DNA from 4 places in the Kitasatospora sp. NPDC127111 genome. Region 3 is predicted to be linked to each of the others. Evidence: riboswitches for the same ligand, from Rfam matches in the RefSeq annotation. Region 3 holds a riboswitch; each other region holds the start of a gene.

Region 1 (5,595 bases), on a different contig from region 3:
CCAGGTCGGCGAGACCCACTGCCCGCGGACCCGCATCGTCCGCCCCGTCGGGCGGACCCGCGTCCGGGGTCGCAGGCGCGGCGGCGTGCCCGGAGCCGGCCGGGCGGCCGTCCTCCGGGCCGTCCGGCTCATCCGGGTCCTCTGCGTGCTCCGCGGCGGGACGGCGGGCAGCGGCCCAGTCGGCGGCGCGCCGTACGAGCGGTTCCGCGGCGCCCTGCCATGCGGCGCCGGCGACCTCGCCGAACAGCGCCCCCACCGCGCCCACGGCCGCGCCGCCCAGGATCTCGGCCAGCAGCTGCCGCCAGGCGGAGGCCCGGGACGCGGACGCGGGATCCGCCGCAGCTTGCGGGTGGGACGGCTGCCCGGGCACCGGTCCCGAGCCGGGGGAGTAGGGGATGCGGACGGCGGTCAGCTTGTCGATCGCGTTGCCGAACGCGTCGTTCAGGTCCTCGAAGCCGTCCAGCCACCCCGGCACGGACGGCCCGGGATCGAAGAGCCGACCGGTTGCCCACCCGCACGCGGAGATCACCGACGTGTCCTCCACCGGCCGGCCCTCATCGTCCAGGACCAGGGCGAACATGGCGCTCTGCCCCGACAGCACCAGCTCCGCCTGCGGCACCCCGGGGTCGGGGTCGGTCCCCTCGGGCAGCACCGTGATCATCGCCTGGCGCAGCAGCTCCAGGTCGAAGACGCCGCCGTACACCTCGTGGCGCCACATCTTGCCGTAGGGAGCCCGGCGCTTCGCCGTCGCCGGGTGGTCCGGATGCCACGGCAACGGCAGGCGCTCCTGGCCCGGTTGTGGGTCCAGGTCCACGACGTACTCGTCCGCGGGCCCGGAGCGCGCGGCACGGCGCCGGCGCGGCAGCGAGGGGATGCCCGGAGGGCTGAACAGCTCGATCGCCCGCCAGCACTCCAGCACGGCCTCCCGGTGACGGTCCCGCACGTGTCCGTTCCGCACTCATTGCCCCCGTGTCGAATGCGCGGCACGCGGCCGCTTCGTGTGCCGATCAGCTGCCCGCAGAATCTACCGGACGCCGGCCCCCGGGCCGAGTGGGCTGATCACCGCCCTGTCGAGGCGTCAGGGACCCTGGCCTGTCGGCATATCGGAGGCGGAGTGGCCTCCTCCTCCCGGAGCTGCCCGGCAGCACGGCAGCCACGGCCCGGTGGAGCCGACGGGCGGTGCGCCGGCACGGAGGGCACGAAGCACCCGGGCGTGAAGGCGGGGAGGTTTGGCGGGGCGGCCGGGGAATCTTGTATGGTTCCTCGCGAATCATCCAGAGGGGTGGAGGGACCGGCCCTACGAAGCCCCGGCAACTCCCCGGTCGACCCGGCGTGCGAAGTACGCGCCGTGCCGCCCGGGATCAGTGCCAACTCCGGCCTGTCGCCAACGTGGCGCGGGAAAGATGAGGAGACACGGTGCTCTCTGTGCTGTCCTTCGCCCGGGCGCTTCCCGCCCCGGCCCTTCCGCGTACCCGTCTCGTGCCCGGCGCAGGCAATCGGCCGACTTCTCCGGCCCGTCCTCGCTGACCGCCCCCGCTCCCCGCGCGGGAGCCCCCCCTGGGCGGACCCCCCCGCCGCTCACGGGATTTCGAGACTGGAGTACCCATCCATGGACATCACGAGCGGCGTCGGCGTGCTCGACAAGGCCACCTCGATCCTCGGCACCCTGGAGGCCGGGCCGACCACCCTGGCCGGACTCGTCGCCGCCACCGGCTTGGCGCGGCCCACCGCCCACCGGCTCGCGGTCGCGCTGGAACACCACCGCCTGGTCAGCCGGGACCTGCAGGGCCGGTTCGTGCTCGGCCCCCGGCTCGCCGAGCTCTCGGCGGCCGCCGGCGAGGACCGGCTGCTGGCCGCCGCCGGTTCGGTCCTCACCCACCTGCGGGACGTCACCGGGGAGAGCGCGCAGCTCTACCGCCGCCAGGGCGAGGTCCGCATCTGCGTGGCCGCCGCCGAGCGGCTCTCCGGACTTCGCGACACCGTCCCCGTCGGCGTCACCCTCCCCATGAAGGCCGGCTCCGCCGCCCAGATCCTGCTCGCCTGGGAGGAGCCCGAGCGCCTCCACCGCGGTCTCCAGGGCGCCCGTTTCACCGCCACCGCCCTGAGCGGCGTACGGCGCCGCGGCTGGGCGCAGTCCGTCGGTGAACGCGAGCCGGGGGTGGTCTCCGTGTCCGCGCCCGTCCGCGGCCCGTCCAACCGGGTGGTGGCCGCGGTCTCCGTCTCCGGTCCGGTCGAACGCCTCTCGCGCCACCCCGGCGCGCACGTCTCCCAGGTCGTCGTCGAGGCGGGACACCGCCTCACCGAAGCCCTCCGCCACTCCTGAACGGCCCGCGGCGCTTCCTGACGCCGCCGCGCCGCCGCCGGGGGCGCCGGCGGCGGGCGGGTCAGTCGAGCTCGTTCTTGTGGACGACACCACCCTTGACGATGAGGCAGTGGACGCTAGCGCGGGGCTGCGCGTGCCGCCTCGGGGAGGGCGGCCGCCGGGGCTCCGGGGTGGCGGGGGCCGAGCAGGACGACCACGCCGTCGGGGTGCGGTGCCGGGCGGGTGACCGGGCGCCAGCCGTGCCGCAGGTAGAAGTCGAGCGGCCCGCCGGCGGCGGCCGTGGTGAACAGCCAGAGCCGGCCGCGGGGCGCTGCCGCGCTCACCGCGTTCAGCAGGGCCGTTCCCAGGCCCTGGCCGGCGTGGTCGGGGTGGACCGCCAGTTCGTCGATCTTCAGGGCACCGCCCAGCAGGTCGCGGGTGCCGCGCTCGCCGAGGCCCTCGGTGGCGTGGCGGTAGGAGCCTTCGGAGGGGAAGGGCTCCGGCGTGGTCCAGGCGGTGGCGAATCCGACGAGACGACCGTCGGCGCGGCGGGCGGCGGCCGCGGTGAACCCCGGTCGGTCGGCGTCCCGGCCCAGTCGGTCCAGGAACTCGTCGGCCAGGTGGGCGGGTTCGTTCCACGGCGGTCGGCCGAAGGCCTGCGCGTACACGTCGCGGACGTCGGCGGCCCGGCCGAGCAGCGCGGTCCGGTCCACCCGGCGCACGTCGACGGCGGTGGTACGACGCGCGCCGTGGCCGGCGACGGAGTCGTCGCGGGACGACTCGATGCCCGGCGCCCCCGGTGATCCCGTCATCGGCCCCAGCTCCCCCTTTTTGCTTATGGAATGCAGCTGCATCATATAAGCAATAAGCCTGCGCCTGGGAGTTCTTGACCGAAAGCGGGGGAACGTGAAAGGGCGCGGGGGCGGCGCCGTGCGGGTGTACCCGGCCCGGGCGGGAATCAGGCGGGGTGGCCTGCCTCGATGTCGGAGACGTCCCGGTAGGACAGCACCGACGCGCCGGTGGGCGGGGCACTGACGGCCACCGGCGCCAGCAGCAGGCCGGTGTGGTCGCCCCAGTCCGCGCAGTCGATGACGCGGCCCACGAACCAGGCCGGCGCGTCCGCGAGGACCGGCACGCCGTAGGGCCCGTGGTACCACTCCACGCGGGCGAACTTGTCGGTGTCGTCGCCGCTCCGCCCGCCGAACAGTTCGGCCAGCCCCTGCCCGTGCGGCAGCAGGTGGACGCCCAGCGCGTCGGCCGCCAGGGCGGCGTCGTACGTGTGGTTCGCCTTGGAGATCCACACCACGAACCGCGGAGGGTGGATGGAGCACTGCCCCGCGAACCCGACCAGGCACCCCGCCGGCGGTGGACCGGGAGCGGTCACCACGTAGACCGGCTGGTCCAGCAGATCCGTGAACGCGTCGAACTCGCCCATGTCCTCAGCCTAGGGTCATGCCGCGGCGGGCGCCGACCGAGGCCGGGCGGCCGCCCCGTTCCGCCTGCGGGCCCTGCGGAGCGCGGAGCGGCCGTGCGGCCCGCCGGTGGCCGCCGGTGACCCGGGAGGGGTTCGCGGGTCGGCCGGATCAGGGCCGAGGCCGAGGGTGCGGAGCCGTCCGCACGCGGGCCGGTCCGCCCGGGACCGCCGGACGGCAGGAAGCCGACGGTCCGTCCACGGACGTGCGGTGTGAGAGCCTACGGTGGGGAGTCGCAGGTGTGCCGCGAGCGGCGGAGGAAGCGGGGGAGACATGGGATCTGGCGGGCTCGTGGGCGTCGGGCTGGCCCCGGCGGACACCGCTGGGCACCTCCTGGAGAAGATCCGGGAGGGCAACGGGTACGCCCGAACGAGGAAGAAGCGTTTCCGCCGCGCCTCGTCGGCGTTGAAGGTGCTGACACTCTCGCTGTCCGCCGCCTCGACGATCATTCTCGGCCTGCAGGACCTGGACTTCTGGGCCGGCCTGGGCTTCGCCCTCGTCGCACTGGTCACCCTGCTGGGGGCCGTTGAGTCGTTCTTCAACTGGCGATCGCGCTGGGTTCTGATGGAGGAGACCCAGTACCGGTTCCAGCGCCTCGCCGATGACCTCGAGTACCTGATCGCCTCAACACCGGCCGGTGAGCTCACGCACGACCGGCTCCGGCCGTTCTTCGACGAGTACCAGGGTGTGTGGGCGCACCTCAGCGAGCGGTGGCTGCAGGAGCGTCGCGCGCTGAGCGCTTCCGCCGAGAGCCGGTGAGCCGTCAGGTGCTCGGGGGGCAACCCGGCGGTCGTCGGGGTCACCCCCGGCCGGGGTGTCGGTCGGGTGCGGCTCGTGCCGCCGTGCTCCCGCGGAGGCCGCGGGTGGGCGCCCGTTCTGGGAGCATGCCCCCATGGACACCGAGACGCATGCCCCCATGGACACCGAGACGGTCGTACGCACCCGCCGGGCCCTGCACGCGGTGGCCGAGCTGATCCTGGCCGGGCCGCAGTACCGGGACAGCGGCACGATCCGGCTGCGCGCCTGCGCGGGCGGCTTCGCCACCTCCGTCGAGCCGCGGTTGCGGGTGGTCGGCGCGGAGCTGGTGGCGCCCGGGCAGGTGCTGTCCCTCGAACGGACGACCTGCGCGGCGCTCGGCGCGGCACTCGGGATCACGGTCGGCGCTCCCGCCGGGCTGTACCGGGACGGCTCGGGCGCCGCCGGCGACCACCCGGTCGAGGCGGACCCGTCCGCCGCCGGCTGGCTCGCACACTGCTTCGCGCTCGGCGACGCCGCGCTGCGCGGACTGTTCCCGGACGTGGATCCGGTGATCTGGCCCGAGCACTTCGACATCGGAGTGACCGCGGACGGGGTGAACTACGGCGTCTCGCCCGGTGACGCGTTCCGGCAGGAGCCGTACGCCTACGTCGGCCCGCACACCCCGCGGCAGGGCGAGTTCTGGAACGCGCCGTTCGGTGCCGCCCGGACGATCCGCGAGCTCGGCGGCGTCAGCGGCATCACGGCCTTCCTGGAGCGGGGCCGCCGGCTGGCCCACGGCGCCTGACGGGCCCCGGGCGCACCGAGGACCGCGCGCTTCCCGACGGCGTCCGCTCCTGGGGCGGCACCGGCCCCACGACCTGGGCGGCTTCGGCCTGACGGGCGTCGAGGATGTCCGCCTGGCGCTCGGCCCGGGCCTCCAGGCGCCGCAGCCGCGAGTCGAGCAGGTCGTCGGAGGTCGCGGCGCGCAGTGCCCGCCAGAGCGCGAGTTTGCCCTGGACGCCCGAGCGCATGGCCTCCACCTCCAGCAGGTCGCTCAGCGGCGACCGGCGGACCAGCCGTCCG
Region 2 (5,595 bases), on a different contig from region 3:
ACAACTTATATACATCCCGCCCTAACTGGGCCCACGGCCCCGCGGCAAGTGAATTCCGTGCCCGCGGGCGGCCGGTGCCTCGGCGGGAGGGATTTGCCAGGTGGTGCGCGGCTCAGCAGCCGCCGGCCACCGCCGGAATGATCGAGACGCTCGCGCCGTCCTTGATCTCGGTCGCCAGGCCCTCCGCGAAGCGCACGTCGTCGTCGTTCACGTAGACGTTGACGAAACGGCGCAGCTTGCCGGTGTCGTCGAGGATGCGGGCGGAGATCCCGGCGTGGTTGCGCTCCAGGTCGGCGATGACGTCACCCAGGGTGGCGCCCTCGGCGGCCACCTCGGCGGCGCCGCCGGTGTAGGTGCGCAGGATGGTCGGGATGCGGACGTTGGCGCTCATGGGGGCTTCTCCTTGCGGCGGGGCGGCGGGTGGCCGCGGGTGGGTGGCGGCGAGCGGTGGCGGGGGTCAGGCGGAGGCGAGGCCGGCGTCGCGGAACGAGGCCAGCGTCGGGCGGATGACCGCGGTCATCCCGGCGTCGGAGACCGCGTCCAGGGTCTTCAGGCCGTCACCGGTGTTGATCGCGACGGTCTCCTTGGCCGGGTCCAGCTGACCGGTCTCGACCAGCTTCTTCAGCACGCCGACGGTCACCCCGCCCGCGGTCTCGGCGAAGACGCCCTCGGTGCGGGCCAGCAGCTTGATCGCGGCCACCACCTCGGCGTCGGTCACGTCCTCGACGGCGCCGCCGGTGCGGCGGGCGATGTCCAGCACGTACGGGCCGTCGGCCGGGTTGCCGATCGCCAGCGACTTGGCGATGGTGTCCGGCTTGACCGGCCGGATCACGTCATGGCCGGCCTTGAACGCCGCCGACACCGGCGAGCAGCCCGCGGCCTGGGCGCCGAAGATCCGGTACGGCCGGTCCTCGACCAGACCGAGCTTGATCAGCTCCTGCAGCCCCTTGTCGATCTTCGTCAGCTGCGAGCCCGAGGCGATCGGGATCACGATCTGCTCCGGCAGGCGCCAGCCCAACTGCTCGCAGATCTCGTACGCCAGCGTCTTGGAACCCTCGCCGTAGTACGGGCGGAGGTTGACGTTGACGAAGCCCCAGCCCTCGCCGGCCGGGTCGCCGATCAGCTCCGAGCAGAAGCGGTTCACGTCGTCGTAGTTGCCCTCGATGCCGACCAGCTCACCGCCGTAGACACCGGCCATCACGACCTTGCCCTGCTCCAGGTCGTGCGGGATGAACACGCAGGACTTGAAACCGGCCCGGGCGGCGGCCGCGCCCACCGCGCCGGCCAGGTTGCCGGTCGAGGAGCAGGACAGCGTGGTGAAGCCGAACGCCCGCGCCGCCTCGATCGCGCAGGCCACCACGCGGTCCTTGAACGAGTGCGTCGGGTTGCCCGAGTCGTCCTTGACGTGCAGCTGGGCGGTGAACCCGAGCTCGCGGCCCAGGTTGTCCGCCTTCACCAGCGGGGTCCAGCCGGGGTTCAGGTTGGGCTTCGAGGCGACGTCCGCCGGCACCGGCAGCAGCGGCGCGTAGCGCCAGATCGAGGCCGGACCGGACTCGATCCGCTTGCGCAGCTCCTCCGCGGCCTCGCTGCCGAAGTCGTACGCGATCTCCAGCGGCCCGAAGCACTCCAGGCAGGCGAAGCTCGGACCGAGCGGGAAACGGGTACCGCACTCGCGACAGGACAGGGCGGCGGCGGGGCCGAGGTCAACGGTTGCGGGTGCGACGGTGTCGAAAGCCATGATGGCGGAGGCCTCTCTCCTCATCTTCCCCGTGGCGCGGTCGCGCCACGGGCCGGAATTGGCACCTGTCCCGCCGGGGCCTGGACGACAGCCGCGCGAGAAGGTTGCCGGGACGTCAACGGGCCGTTCCCTCAGTCCCTCTGGATGAGCTCTGTGAAGTTGTGGTCATGCTCAGCGGTGACCCCGGCGTGCGAAGGTCCGACCGCTGTACGAAGACTGTATCCGAAGGCGTCAACCGTGAACGGGACCGTCCGCCACGCGAGATGGCGCGTCCCACCCGTCCCCGGCCCGCCGCCGTCCGGCCCCGAACCCGCCCCGAACCCGACCTCGAACCCGCCGCCCGCACCCCGATCCGAGCCCGGCCCCCACCCGGACCCGAGCCCGAGCCCGAACCCGCCGCCCGAACCCGCCGAGGAGAGACCCGTGCCCGCCGACCCGACACCCGAGCTCCTCCCGCAGGCGGCGTCCTGGCTGCGCCGCCGCTCGTGGAGCGCGGCCGACCGGCCGGTGCGCACCCTGCTGGACGCCAAGCGGGCCGCCGGCCGCGCGGGCACCGTCAGCGTCGTCCTGCCCGCCCTGGACGAGGAGGCCACCGTCGGCGACATCGTCCGCACCATCCGCCGCGAGCTGATGGAACGCCTGCCGCTGGTCGACGAACTCGTCGTGGTCGACTCCGGCTCCGCGGACGACACCGCCGCGGCGGCCGCCGCGGCCGGCGCCCGGGTGGTCCACCGCGACGACATCCTGCCCCGGCTGCCCGCCGCCCCCGGCAAGGGCGAGGTGCTCTGGCGCTCGCTGCTGGTCACCAGCGGCGAGATCGTCTGCTTCGTCGACGCCGACCTGCGCGAGTTCGACCCCGCCTTCGTCTCCGGCATCGTCGGCCCGCTGCTCACCGAACCGGACATCCAGCTGGTCAAGGCCATGTACGACCGACCGCTGGAGACGGACGGGGCGGTCGTGCCCGCGGGCGGCGGCCGGGTCACCGAACTGGTCGCCCGCCCGCTGCTCAACCTGCACTGGCCGGAACTCGCCGGTTTCGTCCAGCCGCTCGGCGGCGAGTACGCGGCCCGCCGCTCCCTGCTCGAACGCCTCCCGTTCCCCACCGGCTACGGCGTGGAGCTGGGCCTGCTGGTCGACGCCCTGGAGACGGCCGGACTGGACGCCCTCGCCCAGGTGGACGTCGGGGTCCGCCACCACCGGCACCAGGACAGCCAGGCGCTCGGCCGGATGGCCGCCACCATCTACCGCACCGCCCTCGAACGGCTCGACCGCACCCACCGGCTCAAGGCGTCCGCCGACCTGGTGCGCCCGCTGCTCACCCAGTTCACCCGCGACCCGCGCGCCCTCCCCCAGCCCCCGGGCGGCGGAACCCCCATCTTCACCCCCCGCACCTACGGGATCACCGCCCTGGAACGGCCCCCGATGCACACCGTCCCCGAGTACGTGACCCGGCACCTCCCCCGCTGAGGGGTTTGCGGCCGCGGACCCACGGCAACATCCCACTCATGGGCGATCTCACGACCGAGCGTTCGAGTCAGACCGGCACCGCCCCCGTCCTGGTGGCCTCCAACCGGGGACCGGTGTCGTTCGGCACGGCGGACGACGGCACGCTGACCCTCCGCCGGGGCGGAGGAGGCCTGGTCTCCGGGCTCTCCGCCATCGACGACCCGGACGCCGTCTGGGTCTGCGCGGCCCTCGGCGACGCCGACCGCAGAGCCGCCCGGGAGGCACCCGACGGGCGGCTCGACCGGGCCGGCCACGACGTCGGCGGGCAGGCCGTCCGGATGCTGGACATAGATCCCGAGACCTTCGCCCGCGCCTACAACGGCGTGGCCAACTCGACCCTCTGGTTCGTCCACCACCTGCTCTACGACACCCCGACCGCACCCGCCTTCGACGCCGGCTTCCGCGCCGAATGGCAGGCCTACACCGCCTACAACACCGCGTTCGCCGAGGCGCTCGCCGCCGAGGCAGCCCGCGGCGCCGCCGTCCTGGTCCAGGACTACCACCTCTCGCTGACCCCGGCCCTGCTCCGCGCCGCCCGGCCCGACCTGCGGATCGGCCACTTCTCGCACACCCCCTGGGCGCCGCCCGAGTACTTCCGGCTGCTGCCCGACGACGTCGCCGAGGCCGTCCTCACCGGCATCCTCGGCGCCGACCGGGCCGGCTTCCTCACCCGCCGCTGGGCCCTGGCGTTCGCCGACTGCTGCGAGCGGCTCCTCGGCGCCACCGTCGACCGCGCCGCGCTCACCGTCACGCACGCCGGCCGCACCACGCGCCTCGGCGTCCACGCGCTCGGCGCCGACGCCGACTTCCTGCGCGAGCGGGCCCACCGCCCGGACGTCGAGGAACGCCTCGCCGCGCTCCGCGCGGCCGTCGGCGACCGGCGCACCGTCGTCCGGGTCGACCGCACCGAGCTGAGCAAGAACATCGTCCGCGGCTTCCAGGCCTACCGGCACCTGCTGCGCACCCGGCCCGAGTGGCGGGACCGGGTGGTGCACATCGCCTTCGCCTACCCGTCCCGGACCGACCTGGCCGAGTACCGCGACTACACCGCCCAGGTCCGGCGGCTCGCCGACGAGATCAACGCCGAGTTCGCCACCCCCGCCTGGCAGCCGCTGATCCTGCACGTCAACGACGACTTCCCGCGCTCGCTGGCCGCCTACCGGCTGGCCGACGTCGCCCTGGTCAACCCGATCCGCGACGGCATGAACCTGGTCGCCAAGGAGGTGCCCGTGGTGTCCGACCGCGGCTGCGCCCTCGTGCTCTCCCGCGAGGCCGGCGCGCACGCCGAACTCGCCGACGACGCGCTGACGGTCAACCCCTACGACGTGATCGCCACCGCCGAGGCCCTGCACACCGCGCTCGGCATGCCGGCCGACGAGCGCGCCGAGCGGACCAAGCGGCTCGCCGCCGCGGCGACCGCGCTCCCGCCCCAGCAGTGGTTCCTCGACCAGCTCGACGCGCTCGACGACCTCGGCTGAGGCCGCGGGCTCACGGGGCCCCGGCGGACCGGCCGAGCTCCGCCGCCAGCCGCTCCAGCAGCGCCGCCACGCCGGCCGGGCCCTCGACCACCAGGTCGGCCCGGTCGGCGAGCTCCTTCACCGGCGCGTCGCCCACCGCGCCGCTGCACACCAGCAGCCCGGCCAGACCGTCCCCGCGCAGCTCCTCCACCGCCGCGAAGGCCGCCACGTCCCCCAGGTCGTCACCCGCGTACAGCACCGTCCGGGCGTCCCGCTCCCCCAGGAAGGAGCGCAGCGCCGCCCCCTTGTCCACCCCCGGCGGCCGCAGCTCCAGCACAAGCCGGCCGGGCTCCACCACCAGCCCGTGCTCCGCGGCCAGCGCCGCCACCGGCGCACGCAGCAGCTCCAGGGCCTGCTCCGGTGCCTCCGTCCGCCGGGTGTGCACCGCCAGCGACCGCCCCTTGTCCTCCACCCACGTCCCCGCCGGCGCCCCGGCCGCGGCCAGCACTCCGTCCAGGTCGGCCCGCGCGGCGGCCACGCCCGGGTGCACCGGCGGTGCCGTGAGCACCCCGGCCTCCCAGCGTTCGGCGCCGTAGTGGCCCAGCACCACCAGGCCGTCGATCCCCTCGAACCCGCCGTACTCGACGGCCAGCCCGGCCGGCCGGCCGGTCACCACCACGACCGACCCCACCCGGGGGGCCAGCGCCCGCAGCGCCCCCGCCACCCCGGGGTGCGCCCGCGCCCGGCTCGGGTCCGCCACGATCGGCGCCAGCGTCCCGTCGAAGTCCAGCGCCACCACCGCCTCGCGCGGCGAGGCGAGGAGCGCCTCCAGCCCCGTGCGCCCGGCTTCCGTCCTCAGCTGCACCGTGTCCTCAAGACCCATGCCGGGACCCA
Region 3 (5,595 bases):
GCCCCGGCGGGGGCCGCGGGGGCGGACGTGGCTTCCTCGGCCGCGTCCGGCGCCTGCGCGTCCACAGCGGGCTGCCGCCCCTGCGGCCCGGCGGGCTCCTTCGCTGCGTCCACCACGTCCTCGGCTCCGATCCTGGTCCAGTGGGTACGGCCGACGGCGGCCGCCCTCGTCGTCACGCTCCGTGCGCTCTGTCTGTATTGTCCCGTGCGGCGGGCGGCCGTGCCGCACACCGCCGCCTACCGCACGGGCCGGGCATCAACCCTGCTCGGCGGCCTCGTCGGCCTCGGCACCCGGGCGGGCCACCAGCTCGACCTGGTCCACCGCGTTGCACCAGCGGCAGCGCACCGACTCGACGGTCTCGCTGTGGACCTCGGTCTCCTCCACCTTGGACTCGCCGGCCAGGTCGAAGTGGAGGAACTCGGTCACCCGGGCGGTCCGGGTCACGTCGAAGCGGGTCAGGTTGCCGCACAGGGTGCAGCGCCAGCGCGTCTCGGCGGTCAGGGCGGGGACGGTCATCGGGGATCCTCTCGGGTGGTCCCTGGGTGGGCTCAGGCGCTCCCCCCGGAGCCCCGGCGTCGGCGGCGGGAGGCGGGAATGCCCGCCCCAAGCCTATTGCCTGGGGCAACCACGCCGACGACCGGTTACGACCATCGGCACCCCGCGGTGGCTCCCTAGCCCACCTGCCGTAAGCCCGGTGTCACCCGGGCCGGGCGGAGGGATGCTTGGCCCCATGGCGATCCCGGTCCTCGACCACACCGGTGCGCGGGGCGGCCGCCCGGCCGTGCCCGTCCCGGCCGTCAGCTACGCGCTGATCGCGCTCAACACCGTGGTCTTCCTGCTCGGCCCGGCCGCCGGACTCAATCCGCTGTACGGCCGCGGCCACGACCGGGTCTGCGCGGAGCAGCGGTACGAGCAGCGCTGGGGCGCCGTACCGGCGGAGCTGCTGGCCGGGCACCCGCTGACCGCCGAACAGCTCGCCGAGGCCCCCGACCCGGTACCCGGCTGCCCGGCGGCGGCGACGCCGGGCAAGCACCCGGCCCTGTCGGTGCTCAGCTCCCTCTTCCTGCACGCCGGCTGGCTGCACCTGCTGGGCAACCTGCTCTTCCTCCACGTCTTCGGCCCCACCGTCGAGGAACGGCTCGGCCGGGCCAGGTTCGCCCTCTTCTACCTGGCCGCCGGCTCGCTGGCCACCTACGGCTTCGCGCTGGCCGAGGCGCACTCGCCGGACTCGACCCGGGTGCTGATCGGTGCCTCGGGCGCGATCTCGGCCGTCCTCGGCGCCTACCTGCGCTTCCACCCGCGGGCCCGGGTGACCACGCTCGTCCCGCTGCTGTTCTTCCTGCCGCTGCGGTTCCCGGCCTGGCTGGTGCTCGGGCTCTGGTTCGCCCTGCAGTGGTGGTCGGTGCACTCCGCCGGGGCCGGGGTGGCCTACCTGGTGCACGTGATCGGCTTCTCGGCGGGCTTCCTGTACGGCTGCACCCTGGCCACCCGCCCCCCGCGCCGGCGGGGCTGACGCCCGCTACCCTGGCGGCACCTCACAAAGGAGCCCACAGTGATCACCGCCATCGTCCTGATCAAGACCAGCGTCGACCGCATCCCGGAGATCGCCGAGGCGATCGCCGCCATCGAGGGCGTCAGCGAGGTCTACTCGGTCACCGGTGGTTACGACCTGGTGGCGATGGTGCGGGTGCGCCGGCACGACGACCTGGCCGAGGTGATCCCCGGCCGGCTGAACAAGGTCCCGGGCGTGGCCCACACCGAGACCCAGATCGCCTTCCGCACCTACTCCCAGCACGACCTGGAGGCCGCCTTCGCGCTCGGCCTCGACGAGTAGCGCTCAGCCCTCTCGGCGGCCCCTGTCGATCTGCCCGGTGGGGACGCAACGGCCGCCCTCGTTGCGGTAGTTCCAGGCCGCGCCGTCCGTGACCAGCTCGCGGACGGCGGCCAGGAAGCGGTCGATGTGCTCGTCCGGGGTGCCGGCGCCGAAGCTGACCCGGATCGCGTTGAGGCTCCGCTCGCCCGGGAGCGAGGGATCCGGGGCACCGCACGTCGAATCGACCGCCGGCGCGTCGTCGTTCAGCAGCGCGCGCACCAGCGGGTGCGCGCAGAACAGCCCGTCGCGCACGCCGATGCCGTACTCGGCGGAGAGCGCGGCCGAGAAGTGCGAGCTGTTCCAGCCCTGGACGACGAAGGAGAGCACGCCCACGCGGGCCGAGTCGGCGCCGAACAGGTTCAGCACCTTCACCTGCGGGACCTCCGCCAGGCCGGCCTTCAGCCGGGCGACCAGCTGCTGCTCGCGGGCCTCCAGCGCGTCCCAGCCCGCCTCGGTCAGCGCCCGGCAGGCCGAGGCGATGGCGTAGGCACCGATCACGTTGGGCGAGCCGGCCTCGTGCCGGGCCGGACCGGTGTGCCACCGCACGGCCACCGAGCCGTCGGTCTCCCGGGCCACCGTACGGGTGGCGCCGCCGCCGGCCAGGTACGGCTCGGCCGCGTCCAGCCAGTCGGCGCGGCCCGCCAGCACCCCGGCGCCGAACGGCGCGTAGATCTTGTGCCCGGAGAAGGCGATCCAGTCCACGTCCAGGTCGCGCACCGAGACCCGGTGGTGCGGGGCGAGCTGCGCGGCGTCCAGCACCACCCGGGCGCCGTGCCGGTGGGCGGTCGCGGCGAGCTCGGCGACCGGCCAGAGCTCGCCGGTGACGTTGGAGGCGCCGGTGACGCAGAGCAGCTTGGGGCCCTCGGGCGCCCCGGTCAGCGCGGCGTCCAGGGCGGCGACCGCCGCGGCCCGCGAGCGCGGGGCCCGCAGGTAGGTGACGTCCAGGCCGGCGTGGGCCCAGGGCAGCAGCGAGGCGTGGTGCTCGGTCTCGAAGGCGAACACCCGGGTGCCCGCCGGGACGGCGCGGGCCAGCAGGTTGAGCGAGTCCGTCGTGGCCCGGGTGAAGACCACCTGGTCACCCTCGCGCAGGTCGAGGAACTCGGCGACGGTGCGGCGGCTCTGCTCGAACAGGTCGGTGGAGAGCTGGGAGAGGTAGCCGGCGCCGCGGTGCACGCTGCCGTAGTAGGGGGCGTAGGCGGCGACGTCGTCCCAGACCCGCTGGAGTGCCGGGGAGCTGGCGGCGTAGTCGAGCGCCGCGTAGCCGACCTTCGCACCGCTGGCGAGCGGGACCTCGACGTCGTGGCCGAGGACGGCGAGCGGGGCGCAGATTTCGGTGGAGAGGGACATCGGGATGCACTCCTGGTACGGGTCAAGGACCCCGGGAGTGCGTGTCAGCCGGCGTCCGCGCTTGTCACGCGGACGGATTGCCGCGGGACCCGGTCCTCACCCAGGGCACCCCGCCACGGACGGAGGGTTGCCGGACAGCAAGCTGGGGCTTGACGCTGTCACTCATGACCTGGGCAGGACTCTAGGTCGCGTCCGGCGAGTGGTCAAACGCCGTTCCGCCATCCGGACAGCTACTCGCCCCCCGCCTCCGGGACGGGAGGGTCCCGCGGGGCGGCTTCCCCGCGGGACCGCAACTCCCGCTTCACGCCTTGGCGGTGGCCTCCGACCAGCGCTTCAGGACGTCCAGCGCGGCGCCCGAGTCGATGGCCGCCGCGGCCCGCTCCATGCCCGCCGCCAGCTGCTCGGCGAGCGGCGCGGCGGTGAGGTCCAGGGCCACCAGTCCGGCCGCGGTGTTCAGCAGGACGGCGTCGCGCACCGGCCCGCGCTCCCCGGCCAGCAGCCGGCGGGCGACCTCCGCGTTGTACGCCGGGTCGGCTCCGCGCAGCGCCTCGATGCCGACCGGTTCGATGCCGACCTCACGCGGGTCGAAGGCGGTCTCGGTGACCTCTCCGCCGGAGACGATCCAGACCCGCGAGGTGGTGGTGATGGTCAGCTCGTCGAGGCCGTCGTCGCCCCGGAAGACCAGCGCCGTGGCACCGCGCCGGGCCAGCACGCCGGCGATCAGCCCGGCCAGCCGGGTGTCGAAGCAGCCGATCGCGTGCGCGGTCACCCGCGCCGGGTTGGTCAGCGGTCCCAGGATGTTGAACGCGGTCGGCACCCCGAGGTCGCGCCGGGCGGTGGCGGCGTGCCGCATCGACGGGTGGAACTTCGCGGCGGAGCAGAAGGTGAGCCCGACCTCCTCGGCCACCTCGGCGACCCGCCGGGCGGAGAGGTCGAGGGCGATGCCGAGCTTCTCCAGCACGTCCGAGGAGCCGCTCGCCGAGGAGGCGGCCCGGTTGCCGTGCTTGACCACCTTGGCGCCCGCGGCCGCGGCGACGATCGCGGACATGGTGGAGATGTTGACGGTCTTGGCCCGGTCGCCGCCGGTGCCGACGATGTCCACCGCCGGGCCGGGGACGGAGAGCGGCTCGGCGTGCGCGTACATCGCGTCGACCAGGCCGGCCACCTCGTCGACGGTCTCGCCCTTGGCCCGCAGCGCCACCATGAAGCCGGCCACCTGGGCGGGGGAGGCCTCGCCGCTCATGATCCGGTCCATCGCCCACGAGGTGGCGCCCTGGTCGAGGTCCTCGCCCCGCAGCAGCGCCGACAGGATGTCCGGCCAGGTGCGGACCACCTGCACGGGGTCCTTGCCGCCGTTCGCAGGGTTCACGTTCACCATGGCCGACTCCAGCTCTTGTGGTTCCCCGAAGGGACGTCCGTAGGGTCGGAGTCAGCCTATCGAGCGGCGGGACGCCACCGTCCCGCCGCGACCCTTCTTCTCTTCCACTGAGACGGCCCGCCGGAAAAGGCCTGTTCCACCGGCCGCTAGCGGACGACCGGCGTCCGCTTCGCCACCCGGGCGCGGAGCAGGACGGCGGCGGCCTCGGCCAGCGCCACCGGGTCCACCGGCTGGGAGATCGCCGCGTCGGCCCGGCTCCAGGCGGCCAGCCAGGAGTCCTGCGGCCGGCCGATCAGCACCAGCACCGGCGGGCAGCCGTAGATCTCGTCCTTCAGCTGGCGCGCCAGCCCCAGCCCGCCGGCCGGCACCGCCTCGCCGTCCAGCACGCAGAGGTCCACTCCCCCCTTCTCCAGCGCCTTCAGCACCGCGGGAGTCGTGGCGCACTCCAGGTAGGACAGCTCCGGCAGATCCTCCGCGGGCCGGCGGCCGAGCGCCGTCAGCACCTGCTCGCGGGTGTTGCGGTCGTGGCTGTAGACGAGAACGGTCAGCGTCTCGTCGGTCGTGTACGCCATGGGCCCTGCTCCCTCAAAGTGTGATCCGGACCACGTTCGCCTCAACCGGGATGCTACTCCCGATCACCGACCGCCGAGCCCCTCCCGCGCGATCCTTCTCAAGCCGCCGCGCCCACGGCTCACCCGCCCGGAGGACGCGCCGTCACCCCCGGCGCCGCAGTCCACCCGTACGGCCGACAGTGCGGGCGCTCCCCTTACCCCCCGCGGGCTCCGCGGGGGTGCAGCGACACGCTGGGCAAGGGGGTCGAAGGGGCCTTCGAAGAACCGTCAGAAAAGGGACACGCCGCTGCTCAGCCCCCGTCCGGACGCCCCGTCGACTGCCACCGGGGCATACCGCACGCACCGGACACTCCGAGGGAGACCCCCCGGCGTGAAGACGGAATAAGGGACCGACATAATGTCCGTCGTGGCGACAGCAACAGCAG
Region 4 (5,595 bases), on a different contig from region 3:
GCACCGTCAGGGCCGCGGTCAGCGACTCGGTGCCGCCGCTGCCGCCCGGGCGGCCCTCCCGCAGGATCAGTTCCGCCTGCACCGCGGCCTCGCCCGGTGTGACGGCCCCGGTCAGCAGGGAGGCCAGCAGCCGCATGCCCTCGGCCCTGCCCGCCGGGCCCTCCCCGGTCGGCCCGGGCAGCAGTGACGGGTACCAGTACGCCAGCCAGGCCCGCAGTCCGTCCGCCGACCCCGCGTTCTCCGGACGGGACTCGAACCGCTCCAGCGCCACCAACCCCTGGTCCGGGCGACCGTGCCAGAACAGGTGCCGGATCTCCTTCAGCTCGTGGCGCACCGCGCTCGCCGCGTCCACCACCGTCCCGGGCAGCGAGGGAACGCACCGGATCGCCGCCCCGCCGACCGGCTCGCCGCCGAGGGCGCGGCCACCCGCTCCCGGGGCTCCCGCTCCGCCGGGTTCCGGCGCCGGTGTGCCCCTCCCCTCGGGCGGCACCGGGTCGAGCACCCGCTCCGCGCCGCCGTGGTCCACCGGACCGCCGCGCCGACCGAATCGGTCCGGGCCGTCGAGCCGGTCCGAGCCGTCGGCTCGGTCCCTGTCGTCGAACCGTTCCAGGCCGTCAAGCCGTTCCGGGCCGTCGGCGAAGTCCGGGCCGTCGGCGAAGTCCGAACCGCTCCGCCCCCCGACGTGAACGCCGTCGACCCGCCCGGGAGTGTCACCCGCGGGCCGGCCGGCCTGCGCGGACGCCGGCAACCCCGACGTCCGCAGGTATCCCTCGGCCGCCCGCACGTGGCCGGCCACTTCGCGTGCCTCCGCGCCCGCAGCGTCCAGCAGCCCGCCCGCCCGCCGGTGGAGGCCCGCGAGGTCGGCCGGTGTCATGGCCGCGAGCAGGTCGCCGGCGGCCGTCGGATGGCGGAACCCGCCGTCGCGGAACAGCCCGGCGGCGTGCAGCAGGTACAGCGCACGGGGCAGCGAGTCCGTCGGCAGGAGCAGCAGCTCGGCCAGCAGGGCCGGGGTCGCGTAGGGCCCGAGCACCGCCACCCCGCGCGCGTACCGCAGCGCCAGCGGGTCGATGCGGTGCAGGCAGTGCATCAGCCCCCGCCGGTAGCCCTCGCCGACCACCGGCTCCTCGGGCGCACCGGCCCGCTCCTGGTCGTCCAGCAGGCTGTGGACGAGCAGCGGGTTGCCGCCCGTCAGGTCGAACGCCTTCGCCGCCAGGCCGGCCGCGGCGGAGCTGCCGAAGCGTTCACGGCACAGCTCGGCGACCAGCTCCGGCGAGAGCACGTCCAGCCTGATCTGCCGGTGATGGGGCTGGCGCGCCAACTCGACCTCGAAGAACGGGTTCGGCGGCGTCATGGTCTCGCGCGAGCTGAGCACGGTCAGCACGCCGAGATTGCGGGTGCGCCGGACCAGGTACAGCAGGAACTCCAGCGACTGGGGATCGGCGTCCTGGCGGTCGTCCACCGCGATCAGGACGGGCTTCCGCTCCGCGAGGGACCGGACCAGCCGGAACAGGCCCTCCAAGGTCGGCTGGCCCAGCCGCCCGTGCGCCCCCTCCGCGACGGCCGACCGCGGCCGCGTGCCCTCGATCGCGCCCTGGGACAGCAGGGCCTCCGCCGCGGCCGCCTCGTGCGGCTCGACCGGGGCGCTCTGCAGCAGTTGCCGGGCCAGGCCCAGCGGGAACTCCCGTTCCAGCGGCGAACCGGTGCCCATCAGCACCGTGACGCCCCGCTCCGCCGCCACGTCCGTGAACGTGTACAGCAGTTCGCTCCGGCCACTGCCCACCGACCCGTGCAGCGCGATCACGCTTCCGAGGCCGTCCGCACACCGGTCCAGCGCCTCGCGCAGGCGGCGGTACTCCGCTTCCCGGCCGGCGGGCAGCGAACCGGGAAGATCACGCGGGGGTCTCGGGGAGCCAGCAGACATCGATACTCCTGAAGCAGGCGCGCGAAAGGGCGGCCGCTGGGCGCTCCTCTGTCACGCGGGGTCGAGGCTTGACGACCTGGACGGACCGCGCGGGACACCTCTCGCCCGCCGATCCGTCGCCGTCAGCGACAGAGCGCGCTGGCCCGCCGCCGCAGGTCGACGTCGAGCCTGGCCACGAGCCGGAGGCCCACGACCCGTCGCCCGACCGCCCACCGCACCACGAACTTCTCCGTCCCGGCCCGACCGGGCCCGTCACCGCGCTTGCGGCATGACGCCATGCCACCAGGCTTATCCCCGGGGCACCCCACCGCAGTGTGGGGGTTGCCAGTCAGCCGGCCGGGGCCTGGGGGCTGACATTCTTCGCCGAATCGAGTCTACGAAGATCCGACAGATCCCGTCAATCGCCCTCTGGCGCCCCGTCAATCAGGCGGCCCGGCACAGCCCTGCGGCCCGCCCGGTCGCCGGGCGCGGGAGGTCGGTGAGGCGTCTTCAGGGCCGGCGTCCCCTTACCCCGCGGGTCAGCGCGCGGGGCCGGCGACGCCTGTTCGCCCGGGCGGGGAGGCGAGCTGTCGCGCCACTCCGGGGGGCACCGATCCGGGGTGCCGGTGGCGCCAGTACGGGTTGTCGAGCGGCAACTTGGCGCTGACGCGACCGTACATGCCGAACGTGGCGATGATCAGGCCCATGACGAAGCTGAAGACGACGTTGGGGATCCTGAAGGCCAGGACGTTGACGCCGGAGTCGAGCAGGGCGAGGTTGACGAACCCGCTCAGCACGAACAGGCCGCCCACCGCGATGTTGGTCGTCGAGGCGGTGTTGCCGCCGATCACGGCTCCGGTGATCAGGACCCCGGCGGTGGCGATCGAGATCAGGCTGAGCAGGCCGTTGCTCGACAGGCCCGCCACGCGCTCTCCGGTGGTGCTGAAGAACGCCAGGCCGTCGGACAGACCGAGGCAGCCGAAGACCAGCAGGGCGACGCCGCACAGGCCCGCGCCGGCCCGGTAGACCCGCGCGAGTCGGTGGTCGACGGGAAGCTCGTCGCGGAAGTCCATGACAGTTCTCCTTCGCGTATCCGGTATCCGGAGGCCGGTGCCTCCGGATTCCCACGTTCACCGGCCACGGAACCGTTCGACACTTGCAGCGATCACGCACCGTTTGGCGTGTCGCGTCGGTGCGACGAGGCGAGGTGCGACGAGGCGAGGTGAGACGAGGCGCACCCGTGGGCCGCCCGGGGGCGGGGCTACGACGGTGCGGGCGCCCGGGGAACGCCTCGCATGACGCGGACCAGCTGGTCGGCCGCCCGGTGCGGGCCGGCGGCCAGGACCTCGGCCCGCTGGGCGCCGGTGCCGTGCCCGCCGGTGGCCAGCAGGGCCCGGAGGGCGGCGCCGGCGGTCTCGGCGTCGAGGGTGTTCGGGTCGCGCGAGAGGCCGAGACCGGCGCGTTCGAGATCGTGGGCGATGGCGAACTGGTCGCTGGAGAAGGGCAGGACGAGCGCCGGAACGCCTGCCGTCAGGCACTCCGTGAAGGAGTTGTTGCCGCCGTGGTGGACCATCACGGCGGCGTGCGCCAGGAGCGCCTGCTGGGGCACGGACTCGGCGACGCACAGGCGTTCCGGCGACGCCGCCGCCAGCCACGGATCGCGGGCGAGCTCGTCGGCCCGGTCGCCGGCGGCGACGATCACCGACGCCGCGGTGCACTCGAGCGCCGCCCGGGTGACCGTCCGCAGGACGTCGTGGCGGGCCGAGAGGAAGGTACCGAAGGCGATCAGGACCAGTGGGCGCCCGCCAAGGGTCAGGCGGGCGACGGTGGTCTGCCAGCCGTCGTCGAGCCCGGTGCTCGCCGACTCCGCCGTGCAGTGACCGGCGTAGACGGCCACCGGGCCCGGCGGGGCGGCCGGGAGCCAGGGCAGCGGCGGGTAGTTGAACACCACGGCGTGCGGCGAGCAGAGCGCGAAGGCCCGTTGGGGCAGCGGCCGCCCGGGCGAGTGCCGCCGGACCACGTGGTGGAACGCCTCGGTGAACGCCCGGTCGTTCCCGGCCGCCGCGTCCCGCAGCCGCACGAGGTCCGCCGGCTCGGGACGGACCGAGTCGGGCCAGGCGTAGGGCAGTCCGAAGTACGCCTCCGGGCCGGCCGGGAGGTAGCTGGGGTGGCCGGGGCAGAACGTGGCGTAGGGCAGGTCCAGGCAGTGCATGGCCAGCGTCACCGGGTAGCTGAGCTGGTCCACCAGGTACCAGTCGGGGCGCGCCCTCCGGTCGAGGTCGCGGATCTCCGCGAGGATCCGGTCGGGGTCGGCGAGCAGGTCGTCCCGTCGGTGACGCGCCTGGGTGAGCAGGGCCGCGACGGCGCCGTCGCGGGTCGCGTCCAGGAACTCCCGGAGCCGTTCGGCTTCGCGGCCGGCCCGCAAGGTCCGTTCCGCGATGCCGTGGTTGGCGTTGCGGGTGACGGTGAGCTCGGCGAAGCCCAGGCCGTGGTCGCGGGCCAGGTCGGCGAAGGCCGGTGCGCAGGCCAGCGTCACGTCGGCCCCGGCGTCGCGCAACGCCGCGCCCAGGACGCTCAGCGGTGCGGCGTGCGAGCGGAACGGCGGGCTGACGACCACGACTCGAGGCACGGGATCCTCCGGTTCCGGCACGTTTCCGCGGTCGCCGGTGGCGACTGGGATCGGAGGTGCCGGTGCTTCCCGATGATGCCACGGGCCCCTCTCCGGCCCGACCGAGCGGCTTTTCGGAGCCCGTCCCATCCGCTCGGGGCCCCGGTTCCGAACCCGGGTGGCAGCGCCACCGAGGAAGGGCCCACCCCGATGCCGCGTGACACCTCCAGCCCGGCCGACCACATCAGCGCCGCAGACCCGGCCGTCCTCGACACGGTGGCCCAGTGGCGGCACCACTGGTGGAATCCCGGTGCGCCGGCGCCGGAGGGCGACGACCTCCTGTCGCTGCTCGCCCGGGCCGAGTACGGCCGCGGCGCGGACCGCCTCGGCACCCACACGCTCGCTCCCGACGACCTCCGGGCGGCCGAGCTGCGCCGAGCGGCGCGGGCCGGCACGGCGCACGACCCCCTGGCGCTGGTGACCGCCGCCGACGGCGACCCGATGCTGCGCAGCGCCCTCGCCGAGGCCTGGGCGGTCACCGTCGCCGCGGGCCACCGGAACCGTGCGAGCGCGGCGCTGCGCAGCAGGCTCCTGCCGCCCGTCGCCGCGGCGGAGGCGGCGTGCCTGCTCGACCTGGCGGAGGCGCACGGTCTTCGGCCGCTCACCGCCGCCGAATGCGCCACCCGCGCGCGCAGCGAGGACCGGTGGGAGCGGCACGCGGCGCTGCGTCACCTCTCCGGCCTGCCGGGCGGCCGCGCCCTGCTGCCGACGCGCCCGGCCACCTCCGACCCGTACGAGTCGCTGCTGCTGTCGGCCGCCTGGAACCGCGCTGAGCCGGGTGCCCCGCCGGGTGCCGGCTTCCGGCGGGCCGTTCGAGGCCTGCCGGCCCGGCCGGCGGCCGGCCTGGTCGCGGCCCAGTCGATGATGACGGGACACCTGAGCGAGCCCGGTGTGGGCCTCAGCGGCGGGATGAGCGTCCTGGTCGCCGGCCTCGGAGACGCCCTGGCGGCCACCCGCCGGGTCTCACGGGTCCTCACCGTCGTCCTGCTGGACGCCTCCCGGCTCCGCCGCGGCCGCCCGCTGGTCG

The links. Region 3 has a riboswitch for S-adenosylmethionine ahead of ACFVHB_RS31470 (aminotransferase class V-fold PLP-dependent enzyme). Riboswitches for the same ligand answer to the same signal wherever they lie in the genome.
Region 1: it holds a riboswitch for S-adenosylmethionine, as region 3 does, so the genes downstream of both, ACFVHB_RS27260 (IclR family transcriptional regulator) here and ACFVHB_RS31470 (aminotransferase class V-fold PLP-dependent enzyme) in region 3, are expected to answer to the same signal.
Region 2: it holds a riboswitch for S-adenosylmethionine, as region 3 does, so the genes downstream of both, thrC (threonine synthase) here and ACFVHB_RS31470 (aminotransferase class V-fold PLP-dependent enzyme) in region 3, are expected to answer to the same signal.
Region 4: it holds a riboswitch for S-adenosylmethionine, as region 3 does, so the genes downstream of both, ACFVHB_RS15485 (AAA family ATPase) here and ACFVHB_RS31470 (aminotransferase class V-fold PLP-dependent enzyme) in region 3, are expected to answer to the same signal.

The regions. Positions count from the first base shown of each region.
Region 1 covers NZ_JBHXTG010000053.1:3,259-8,853, forward strand. Annotated here, with positions in the region: gene ACFVHB_RS27255 (AAA domain-containing protein) at 1-943, opposite strand, end outside; SAM riboswitch class I at 1,268-1,410, shown strand; gene ACFVHB_RS27260 (IclR family transcriptional regulator) at 1,610-2,323, shown strand; gene ACFVHB_RS27265 (GNAT family N-acetyltransferase) at 2,440-3,114, opposite strand; gene ACFVHB_RS27270 (flavin reductase family protein) at 3,261-3,737, opposite strand; gene ACFVHB_RS27275 (DUF4231 domain-containing protein) at 4,048-4,533, shown strand; gene ACFVHB_RS27280 (hypothetical protein) at 4,667-5,317, shown strand; gene ACFVHB_RS27285 (hypothetical protein) at 5,271-5,595, opposite strand, start outside.
Region 2 covers NZ_JBHXTG010000139.1:3,690-9,284, reverse strand. Annotated here, with positions in the region: gene ACFVHB_RS39400 (ubiquitin-like small modifier protein 1) at 113-391, opposite strand; gene thrC (threonine synthase) at 458-1,738, opposite strand; SAM riboswitch class I at 1,756-1,889, opposite strand; gene ACFVHB_RS39390 (glucosyl-3-phosphoglycerate synthase) at 2,162-3,205, shown strand; gene ACFVHB_RS39385 (trehalose-6-phosphate synthase) at 3,244-4,722, shown strand; gene otsB (trehalose-phosphatase) at 4,733-5,584, opposite strand.
Region 3 covers NZ_JBHXTG010000069.1:15,259-20,853, forward strand. Annotated here, with positions in the region: gene ACFVHB_RS31450 (NYN domain-containing protein) at 1-65, opposite strand, end outside; gene ACFVHB_RS31455 (hypothetical protein) at 256-516, opposite strand; gene ACFVHB_RS31460 (rhomboid family intramembrane serine protease) at 731-1,513, shown strand; gene ACFVHB_RS31465 (Lrp/AsnC ligand binding domain-containing protein) at 1,553-1,834, shown strand; gene ACFVHB_RS31470 (aminotransferase class V-fold PLP-dependent enzyme) at 1,838-3,220, opposite strand; SAM riboswitch class IV at 3,273-3,390, opposite strand; gene trpD (anthranilate phosphoribosyltransferase) at 3,522-4,598, opposite strand; gene ACFVHB_RS31480 (hypothetical protein) at 4,745-5,170, opposite strand; gene ACFVHB_RS31485 (heme-copper oxidase subunit III) at 5,568-5,595, shown strand, end outside.
Region 4 covers NZ_JBHXTG010000020.1:82,727-88,321, reverse strand. Annotated here, with positions in the region: gene ACFVHB_RS15485 (AAA family ATPase) at 1-1,921, opposite strand, end outside; SAM riboswitch class IV at 2,174-2,286, opposite strand; gene ACFVHB_RS15480 (DUF4383 domain-containing protein) at 2,440-2,973, opposite strand; gene ACFVHB_RS15475 (glycosyltransferase) at 3,162-4,529, opposite strand; gene ACFVHB_RS15470 (glycosyltransferase) at 4,719-5,595, shown strand, end outside.